One region of the Pediococcus inopinatus genome, then DNA from elsewhere that is predicted to be linked to it. Evidence: a T-box and tRNA genes for the amino acid it is inferred to sense, from the RefSeq annotation. Region 1 holds a T-box; the other holds one or more tRNA genes.
What was found. The T-box of region 1 lies ahead of tyrS (tyrosine--tRNA ligase). A T-box ahead of a tRNA ligase gene usually reads a tRNA of that ligase, here a tRNA-Tyr.

Region 1 (4,360 bases):
TGCTATCAGCCAACTAGAAAATGATCTCGGCTTTCCTCTATTCATTCGAAACCGGACTGGTGTGGAGATCACCCCTGACGGTCAACAAATTCTGCCAGTTATTCAAAATATTTTAAATAGTGAATCACAATTACAACAAGTTGCCGATCAAATTCGGGGTTTAAACTCAGGTACGATCCGGATAGGTGCGTTCAGTAGTGTCTGCATTAATTGGTTGCCCACCATTATCCAACATTTCAAGAAAAAATATCCCGGTGTTGATGTAACCATCACTCAAGGAACGTTTTCAGAAATTGCCGAAATGACAAGAATTGGCACAGTCGACATTGGTTTTGCCGCACTGCCTGTAGACGCACAATTAACTACCGAGTCATTAGTAGCTGACCCCATTTATTGCGTCACGCCCGCTAACTTTGTCCCTAAAAATAAAACCTATATCACAACTGACGATATTGGCGACTACCGCTTCATTTTGCAACAAATCGATTATGATCGTGACACAAAGAAGACTTTGGATCGCTACGCTGTTGCACCAAATGCCCTTTCGTACTCTATTGATGATCAATCCATTCTTTCAATGGTAGAAAGTGGCCTTGGGTTTGGAATCTTGCCTCAACTAGCTCTTCAAAAATTGACTGGTGATGTCAATGTTTATCCATTTTCTCATCAGTATTACCGAACAATTTGCCTTAGTGTCAATAAAACTCAAGCAGAGGCGCCCTCCACGAAACTAATGTTGACGGAAATTCACGACTATCTCGCAAACCGTTATCAAGCTGATTACTTAGGACAGCCCGTTAAATAAACAAAACGACTAGTTTCAACAAGCAATTTTACTGCTTGAAAACTAGTCGTTTTTTATTTTTTCTTCTATATAGTAGTTGCAGTTTCGAAGCCAGTGGCGATCTTTCGCTAAGCCTTAGGACAGTTTGGCACGTCAAAAGGCCGGAAATAAGTATGCTTCCCGCGGGATTGCGATCCCGCACTACTCCATTTCGTTGGTTGATTTTTGAAACGAAAATCTTTCTTATTCCGTTCGCTGTCGATTCTTGTGGCACAGTTTGGCCGCAAGAACTCGCATCCAGCACCACTCTTACTGCACTTTTTTGCTATGCCTTAGGACAGCTCGGCAAAACAAGAGACTGATTGTAAGCACAACTCCCGCGGGATTGCGATCCCGCATCCGTTGTGCTTACAATCAGCCTCTTACCGTTTTGCCTCACTCACTTTACTTAACCCTAGCCAAAAAGTACTTCTTTTTTCCACGACGCACAATCACAAACTTGCCGTCAAAATGCGCACTAGGATCAATTTCAGCGTCTACATCCTGCACCTTTTCACCATTAATCCGAATAGCTCCGTTTTTTACATCTTCTCGTGCTTGGCGTCTTGATGCCTCAATCTTTGTATCATCCACTAGCCATAAAATGATATTTTTCTTTTCATCACTAACCTCAACAGAAGGCATATTCTTAAAACCTTGTTCAATTTCTTCTGCTGTTAGGTCTTGCACTTCACCGGAGAACAATGCTTGAGTAATGTGTTGGGCCTCCACTACCGCCTGTTCACCATGCACAAATTTGGTCACTTCTTCCGCCAAACGGCGCTGAGCTTCCCGTTTTTCTGGATGCGTCTGAACCTTATCTGCTAATTCGTTAATCTCGTCTTCACCTAAGAATGTAAAGTACTTCAAGTATTTCACAACATCCCGGTCATCTTGATTAATCCAAAATTGGTAGAATTCATATGGTGAAGTCTTCTTTGGATCCAACCATACAGCGCCACCAGCCGTTTTTCCAAACTTTGTCCCATCAGCCTTAAGCATTAATGGGATCGTGAGCGCAAACACGTCCGTATCTGAACCTTCAACCTTATGAATTAAATCGATTCCGGCAGTAATATTTCCCCATTGATCGGCACCACCAATCTGGAGTTGCACATTTTCATGTTTGTATAGATGAAGAAAATCAATGGACTGCAAAATTTGGTAAGTAAATTCCGTGAAAGAAATTCCCACTTCCAAACGACTTGCCACAACTTCTTTGTTCAACATCGTGTTGACGTTAAAAAGCTTTCCGTAATCGCGAAGAAAATCTAACAAAGACAACTTTGAAAGCCAATCATAGTTATTTACAATGGTGAAATTTTCTGTCCCAAACAATTTAATCATTTGTGCAGATATGGCATCTTCATTATGTTTAACTTGGTCCATCGTCTGCAAAACTCGTTCTGAATTTTTACCAGACGGATCACCAATCGCACCCGTTCCACCACCAATAACAATTACTGGATGATGGCCTTGGAGTTGGAATCGTTTCAACATCATAAAAGGAATCAAATGGCCAATATGCAAACTGTCACCCGTAGGATCCACCCCACAGTACAAGCCAATTTGTTGCTTCTCTGCTAATTCGCGTAGCCCCTCTTCGTCAGTTGTTTGATTCACAGCCCCACGCCATTTTAGTTCATCAATAATATTCATAACCGTTCCTCCTCATTTTTTGTTTCAAATAGTATAAAAAAAGTCCCTAAAGTCAATAAAGACTCTAGGGACGAAATTCTCCGCGTTACCACCCAAGTTATTGCAATTAACTGCAACCACTCAACATCGATAACGAGATGAATCGCTAATTTATAGATTTAGAAGCTTGATAACTGTAATTCACAACCACCACATTCTGGTTCTCAATACCACCAGATCTCTGAAATGTTGGGCAGTCTGCTACTTCGATTATCGCATTGCTTTTGATATTAGTTTCATGTTAAGAGAGTTATATTGATAAGTCAAGAATTTTTTTAAAAAGCCAACCGAATCAACGCCATGCTTACAATCCCCACCACAACAATCACAATCAGACTTTTTGAAATAATGGCCGCCACAAAAGTCGGTACTGTTGCAAGCAGATTTTCATAATTAACCGTTGGCAATGACCCCGCATGATGGGTAAAAATATTTTCCATAATTAAGGCCGTCATAATCACCAATGGCACAAAGCTTAAATACTGAATCAGCCATTTTGGCAAATCAAAGTTTTTAACCAGGACAAATGGGATTACCCGTGATAGCCAAGTCACGATGCCACACCCGATAATTGTCCATAATACGTTCATCGTGAGCGCCATTGTTCAATCACCATCCCTAAAAAGCAGCCGACCAACGTTGTCACAATCAGCGCTACATTATTTGAAAAGAAAATCGTTAATCCATACATCAAAAAGCAGACTACCACGACCATAAAAATTTGAAAAACAAAGGCCTTACTTTTATCCGTAATCATTTGTAGATAAAGTAAGCCAATGAACATTGCCACCAAAGCAAAATCCAGCCCAAATGCTTTCGGATCGCCCACCAAATTACCCAATAATCCGCCAGCTGCTGTGGCAAACGCCCACGTTAAGTAAGCCACAATGTTTGCACCATGAATCCAGCCAGGTTTGAGATGATGATCCGTGAAATTAAGCTTGTTCATACTCAATGCAAACGATTCGTCAGTTAACAACGATCCGATGCCAATGTTTTGTCCCAGTGAATCCTTCCGAAAATATTGGGCAACTGTGGTGCTCATCAAAATGAATCGCGCATTAACCAAAAAGACCGACAACATGATGAATGGAATGGAGCTTCCAACCAGCATTAAGCTCACCATAATAAATTGTGCCGACCCCGCATATGTAATTAGCGACATTAAAAATATTTCTAAAACACTCAAACCACTTGTTTTCCCGACGACTCCAAAAGCAAGGCCAATTCCTATGTATCCCAAAACTGTTGGGATTGCCTCTCTCACACCCGTTTCAAAATCTAACTGTTCGTTCACAACATCATCCCTTATTGATTAGTTTCTTTTTAAATTCATTTGTCTACTTATTTGTTATAATTTAGACAAAATCACGTTTTTTGGAGGCCATCATGAAAACTTTGTACATCGATCGGGTCACAGTTTCAGACTACACCTACCTAATTGCTGTTGGCGACCATGGGCTAGCATTCGTAGGGTCCAGCAATTCAGAAGAAGAACTGCACCACTACATTGCTAATGCCCAGCTCTTAAAAAATTCCGACAAAACGAATCCTTATAAAACGGCACTCAAAAATTTGCTGCTCGGCAAATCCCAGCAGTTTACTCTTCCAATTGAATTTAATGGGTCCCCTTTTCAAAAATCCGTCTGGCAGGCCCTACAGACCATTCCCTACGGAGAAACGACTACTTATAGCGCCCTAGCCGAAAAAATTGGCCGACCAACTGCTGCTCGAGCGGTTGCCAATGCCGTCGGAAGAAATCCCAATCAAATCGTTGTTCCTTGTCACCGCGTCTTGCACAAAGATGGTTCAATTGGCGGCTATCACGGCGGATTACCG
Region 2 (4,360 bases), 560 kb from region 1:
GTTTCAGTTACTATGGAATGCGTGCCATTCTACTTTTCTATATGTATTACGCAGTTTCCAAGGGTGGTTTAGGTTTTAGTCAGGTAACAGCTGCTTCGGTTATGTCCATTTATGGTTCATTAGTTTACCTTACAAGTGTGATCGGTGGATTTGTGAGTGACCGAATTCTTGGACCAAGAAGAACCGTATTTTTAGGCGGAATCTTCATTATGTTTGGACACATTGCTCTTGCGTTACCATTTGGGGCTCCCGGGTTATTTATTTCAATTGGTTTAATTGTAATTGGGACTGGGTTGCTAAAACCTAATGTTTCTGAAATGGTTGGGGGCCTGTATACAGAGGATGATATTCGTCGTGATTCTGGATTTAGTATTTTTGTTTTCGGAATTAATTTAGGAGCCTTGATTGCACCATTATTAGTTGGTTGGGTTGGTGCACAAGTTAACTTTCATGCAGGATTTTCTCTTGCAGCCATCGGAATGTTTTTTGGGTTACTACAGTATTACTTAGGTGGTAAAAAATACTTAAGTAAAGATAGTTTGTACCCATCAGATCCGATTGAACCTAAAGATGCCCGCAAGATTGAGTGGTCTGTTGCAATTGGTGTAGTGATTTTTGCATTAGTTCTGGTTGCAATGAAACTTGCTAACATTATGAACATTGATAATGTAGTCTTATTGCTGAGTATAATTGCTGTCGCAACCCCGATTGTCTATTTTGTTTTAATGTTTTCTAGTAATAAAGTTACTAAAATCGAACGTTCAAGACTTTTGGCTTATATTCCCTTATTCATTGCGGCTGTCATTTTTTGGGCTATTGAAGAACAAGGGTCAGTTGTTCTTGCCTTATTTGCGGCTCAAAGAACTCAGCTACATTTGGGCTTCATAACGTTATCTGCTTCGCAATTTCAATCTTTAAATCCGCTATTCATTATGCTTTACACACCATTCTTTGCATGGATGTGGATTAAAATGGGTAATAAACAACCTTCATCACCACGAAAGTTTGCTTATGGACTTGGTTTTTCAGGACTATCATATTTATTCATTGCCCTTCCAGGAATGTTATTTGGAACGGCTGGAAAAATTAATCCACTTTGGTTGGTTGGTAGTTGGGCAATTGTAGAAATTGGGGAAATGTTGATTTCACCAATTGGATTGTCAGTAACGACTAAACTCGCACCAAAAGCATTTAGTTCTCAGATGATGAGTATGTGGTTCTTAGCTGATGCTGCAGGACAGGCCATTAATTCGCAGATTGTGCGTTTTTACACCAGTGCCACAGAAGTTCCTTACTTCTTAATTGTTGGGGCTGTGAGCATCGTTGTAGGCTTTTTGTTGCTACTTATGTCGCGATGGATCTCTTCAAAGATGGTTGGAATCAATTAAATTTTAAAAAGCTAGATCAGTTTCTGTTTTACAGGACTGGTCTTTTTTATTTGGCAAGGTCTTTTAGGGGATTTTAGTTAAAATTAAGCGTAAAATTAAATATTAATCAGTTTTTGAAAAGCACAGGTGAAATTATGAAAATTGCAGTTACTAGTGACAACCATTTTGATGTGAATCGGCTTGATGTAAGTGAAACAATCAAAGCACAGGCTGACTATTTGGCCAATGAAAATGTTGAAATTTACTTGATTGCTGGAGATTTGTTTAATGATTTTGGCAAAAGCCTAGCCTACGTGCGAAGTTTGCAGGCGGAATTGGGATCACAGACATTAGTAAAATTTATTGCTGGCAATCACGATATGGTTCAAGGAGTTACTTTTGCTGAACTTGAAAGTACAATAGATGTTAGCTATATGCATAATCAATTTTTAGATATTCCTGGCACAAATTGGCGTCTGATCGGGAATAATGGCTGGTATGATTATGGATTTGCTGATAATCTTCCAGATAAAACCATCGCCAATTTTGAAACTTGGAAACGAGCGTACTGGATAGATGGTGCTATTCAGCAAACAATGACCGATGGTGAACGAATGGACTTGGTTTTGGATGAGAGTACCAAACAGTTTAAAATGGCTGAGAAGGCTCATAAACGGGTTTTATACTATACACATTTTGTTCCGCGGCGTGACTATATTCGGTATGCCCCAGAGGGAAATGTTTGGAACATGGCTAATGCGTATATGGGTAGCGCACGATTAGGAAAGTTATTGGAAAAATTCAAGACTGAAATTGTGGTGTTTGGCCATATGCATATTCATCCTAAGCCAAAGAAATTTTCGGAAACGGTGTACTATGACCAAGCAGTGGGGTATCATAATAAGAGGATCAACGAATGGCAGCATAATACGTTTTTAGAAGAGTGGCAAGCACGATTAGCTTACTTTGAATTATGATTTTTGAAGATTTTTTAAACGAATTTGCTAAAAAGACTTGATATTTGTCTGGATTTTCGGTATTATATTTTAGTCGGATGCGTTTCAAACGTTGAAGCAATTCATAGGGAAGGGTAGCGAAGTCTGGCTAAACGCGGCGGACTGTAAATCCGCTCCTTCGGGTTCGGTGGTTCGAATCCACTCCCTTCCATTTTATGAATGGGCTATAGCCAAGCGGTAAGGCATCGGGTTTTGATCCCGAGATGCGATGGTTCGATCCCATCTAGCCCAATAAATTAATAAAAACTGCTATATGACATTAGATTAGTCATATAGCAGTTTTTTTATACAGAGATTTGTAGAAAGTGGTTTAATATATGTAAGCGGATAAATAGGATTAGGTGGTCTAAAATTGTGAATAGGTCACTTATATGAAAGGTAAAAATATGGCAAGTTGGATCTGGTATCATGGAGATTTTGCAATCTATCAAGCAATGAAACAAAACTTTGATCGTGAAGAGCGGGGGATGAATTGGCCCGCTTACTGGTATACTTCGGGTTGGAATCATAACGTTTATTTTTGGAAAGAATTCCAGTTTGATCACGCACAAACGTTTTCAACTATCATTCAAGGTAAGGGATATGGCAAGCTGATTAATCTGGAGGATAGTCAGGAAACGAAGTTTATTTTGGGCAGTCAAATGACATGTCCGGCTGGCCATTTTCGGATCGAAATTTACGTTGGAAATCTTTCAGGGTTGCCATGCGCATTTATTGAAGGTAAGGAAATTTATAGTGATCATAGTTGGAAGGCTTCTAATTTTCTGGGTGACGATGTAATTGCCGGAACAAGTCAGTTTTTCACGAATAGCAAACAGAATCCAATGCATTTTGAATATTCACATAAAATCCAGAATGCCAAAAGGATTGAAATTGTTAATGGCGGGACTTTATTAGATTTTGGGCATGACCTAACTGCTAAAACTATGATTCAATTTTTCGAACAATTTCAAACGATGGTATTGTGTTATGGGGAAAGCCGCACCGAAGCTTTGGATGTTGCAGATGCTTACTTAAAACATGAAATTAGGATGCACGACGATCCAGATGGTTCCTATGATGAAAGCAACAAAACATTTACGACTAAATTACGTGCCTTTCGTTACATCTACGTTCCTGATATTTCCAGTTTGGATGATATTGGGACAATATTTGTGAATTTTGAATTTGTTAAATTTCCGAAAATCGGGGCTTTTGAGTCACATGATTCTAAACTAAATCAGATTTGGCGAGTCTCGGACCGTACCTTGCGTCTGTGTTCCGGAATCTTTTTTATTGATGGAATTAAACGCGATCGTTGGGTCTGGGCCGGTGATGCTTTTCAGTGTTTTTACATGAATCGGTATGACTTTTTTGATAAAGAAATTGTCGAACGGACAGTGCTAGGTTTACGCGGGGAGCTCGATATCAAGCAACACTTGGATACCATTGTGGATTATTCCATGTACTGGTTAATTAGTATTGAGTTATATTATGAAACATTTGCGGATAAAACATTTGTGGAGGTTGTTTATCCAAAAATGAAACAATTAATTGATTTTTCACTTGAAGCAACGGATAAACTAGGATTTATTCATGAACGTAAAGGCGATTGGATTTATATTGATTGGGCTGATTTTGATCATGAAGGGACCCTATGTGCAGAACAAATGGTCTTGGCGCGAGCTTTACAAAGTGTGATTAAAATTTCTAAGCTGTTAAATCAAGACGCTCAAGAGTATGAAGCTACTTATCAACGACTACGAGTAAATATTGATAAATATTTTTGGGATGAAGGAAAGCAAGCCTATATTGATAGTTATGAGTCAGGAAAACGACACGTCACCAGACACGCGAATATCTTTGCCATTTTGTTTGATTATGTGGATGAAAAAAGAACACAAACAATTGTAAAGAAGGTATTACGAAATCCCTTAATTGCGACCATCAATACGCCTTATTTTAAATTTTGGGAACTAGAGGCGTTAGCCAAAGTCG

Region 2: it has a tRNA-Tyr gene. The T-box ahead of tyrS (tyrosine--tRNA ligase) is inferred to sense a tRNA for this amino acid. The anticodon was not compared.

Annotation. Positions count from the first base shown of each region.
Region 1 covers NZ_CP019981.1:2,052,039-2,056,398, reverse strand. The annotation lists gene PI20285_RS10195 (LysR family transcriptional regulator) at 1-805, shown strand, start outside; gene tyrS (tyrosine--tRNA ligase) at 1,229-2,482, opposite strand; T-box leader at 2,546-2,749, opposite strand; gene PI20285_RS10185 (AzlD domain-containing protein) at 2,797-3,123, opposite strand; gene PI20285_RS10180 (AzlC family ABC transporter permease) at 3,108-3,818, opposite strand; gene PI20285_RS10175 (methylated-DNA--[protein]-cysteine S-methyltransferase) at 3,911-4,360, shown strand, end outside.
Region 2 covers NZ_CP019981.1:1,493,135-1,497,494, reverse strand. The annotation lists gene PI20285_RS07615 (peptide MFS transporter) at 1-1,388, shown strand, start outside; gene PI20285_RS07610 (metallophosphoesterase) at 1,523-2,344, shown strand; tRNA gene PI20285_RS07605 (tRNA-Tyr) at 2,452-2,534, shown strand; tRNA gene PI20285_RS07600 (tRNA-Gln) at 2,544-2,615, shown strand; gene PI20285_RS07595 (alpha-L-rhamnosidase-related protein) at 2,770-4,360, shown strand, end outside.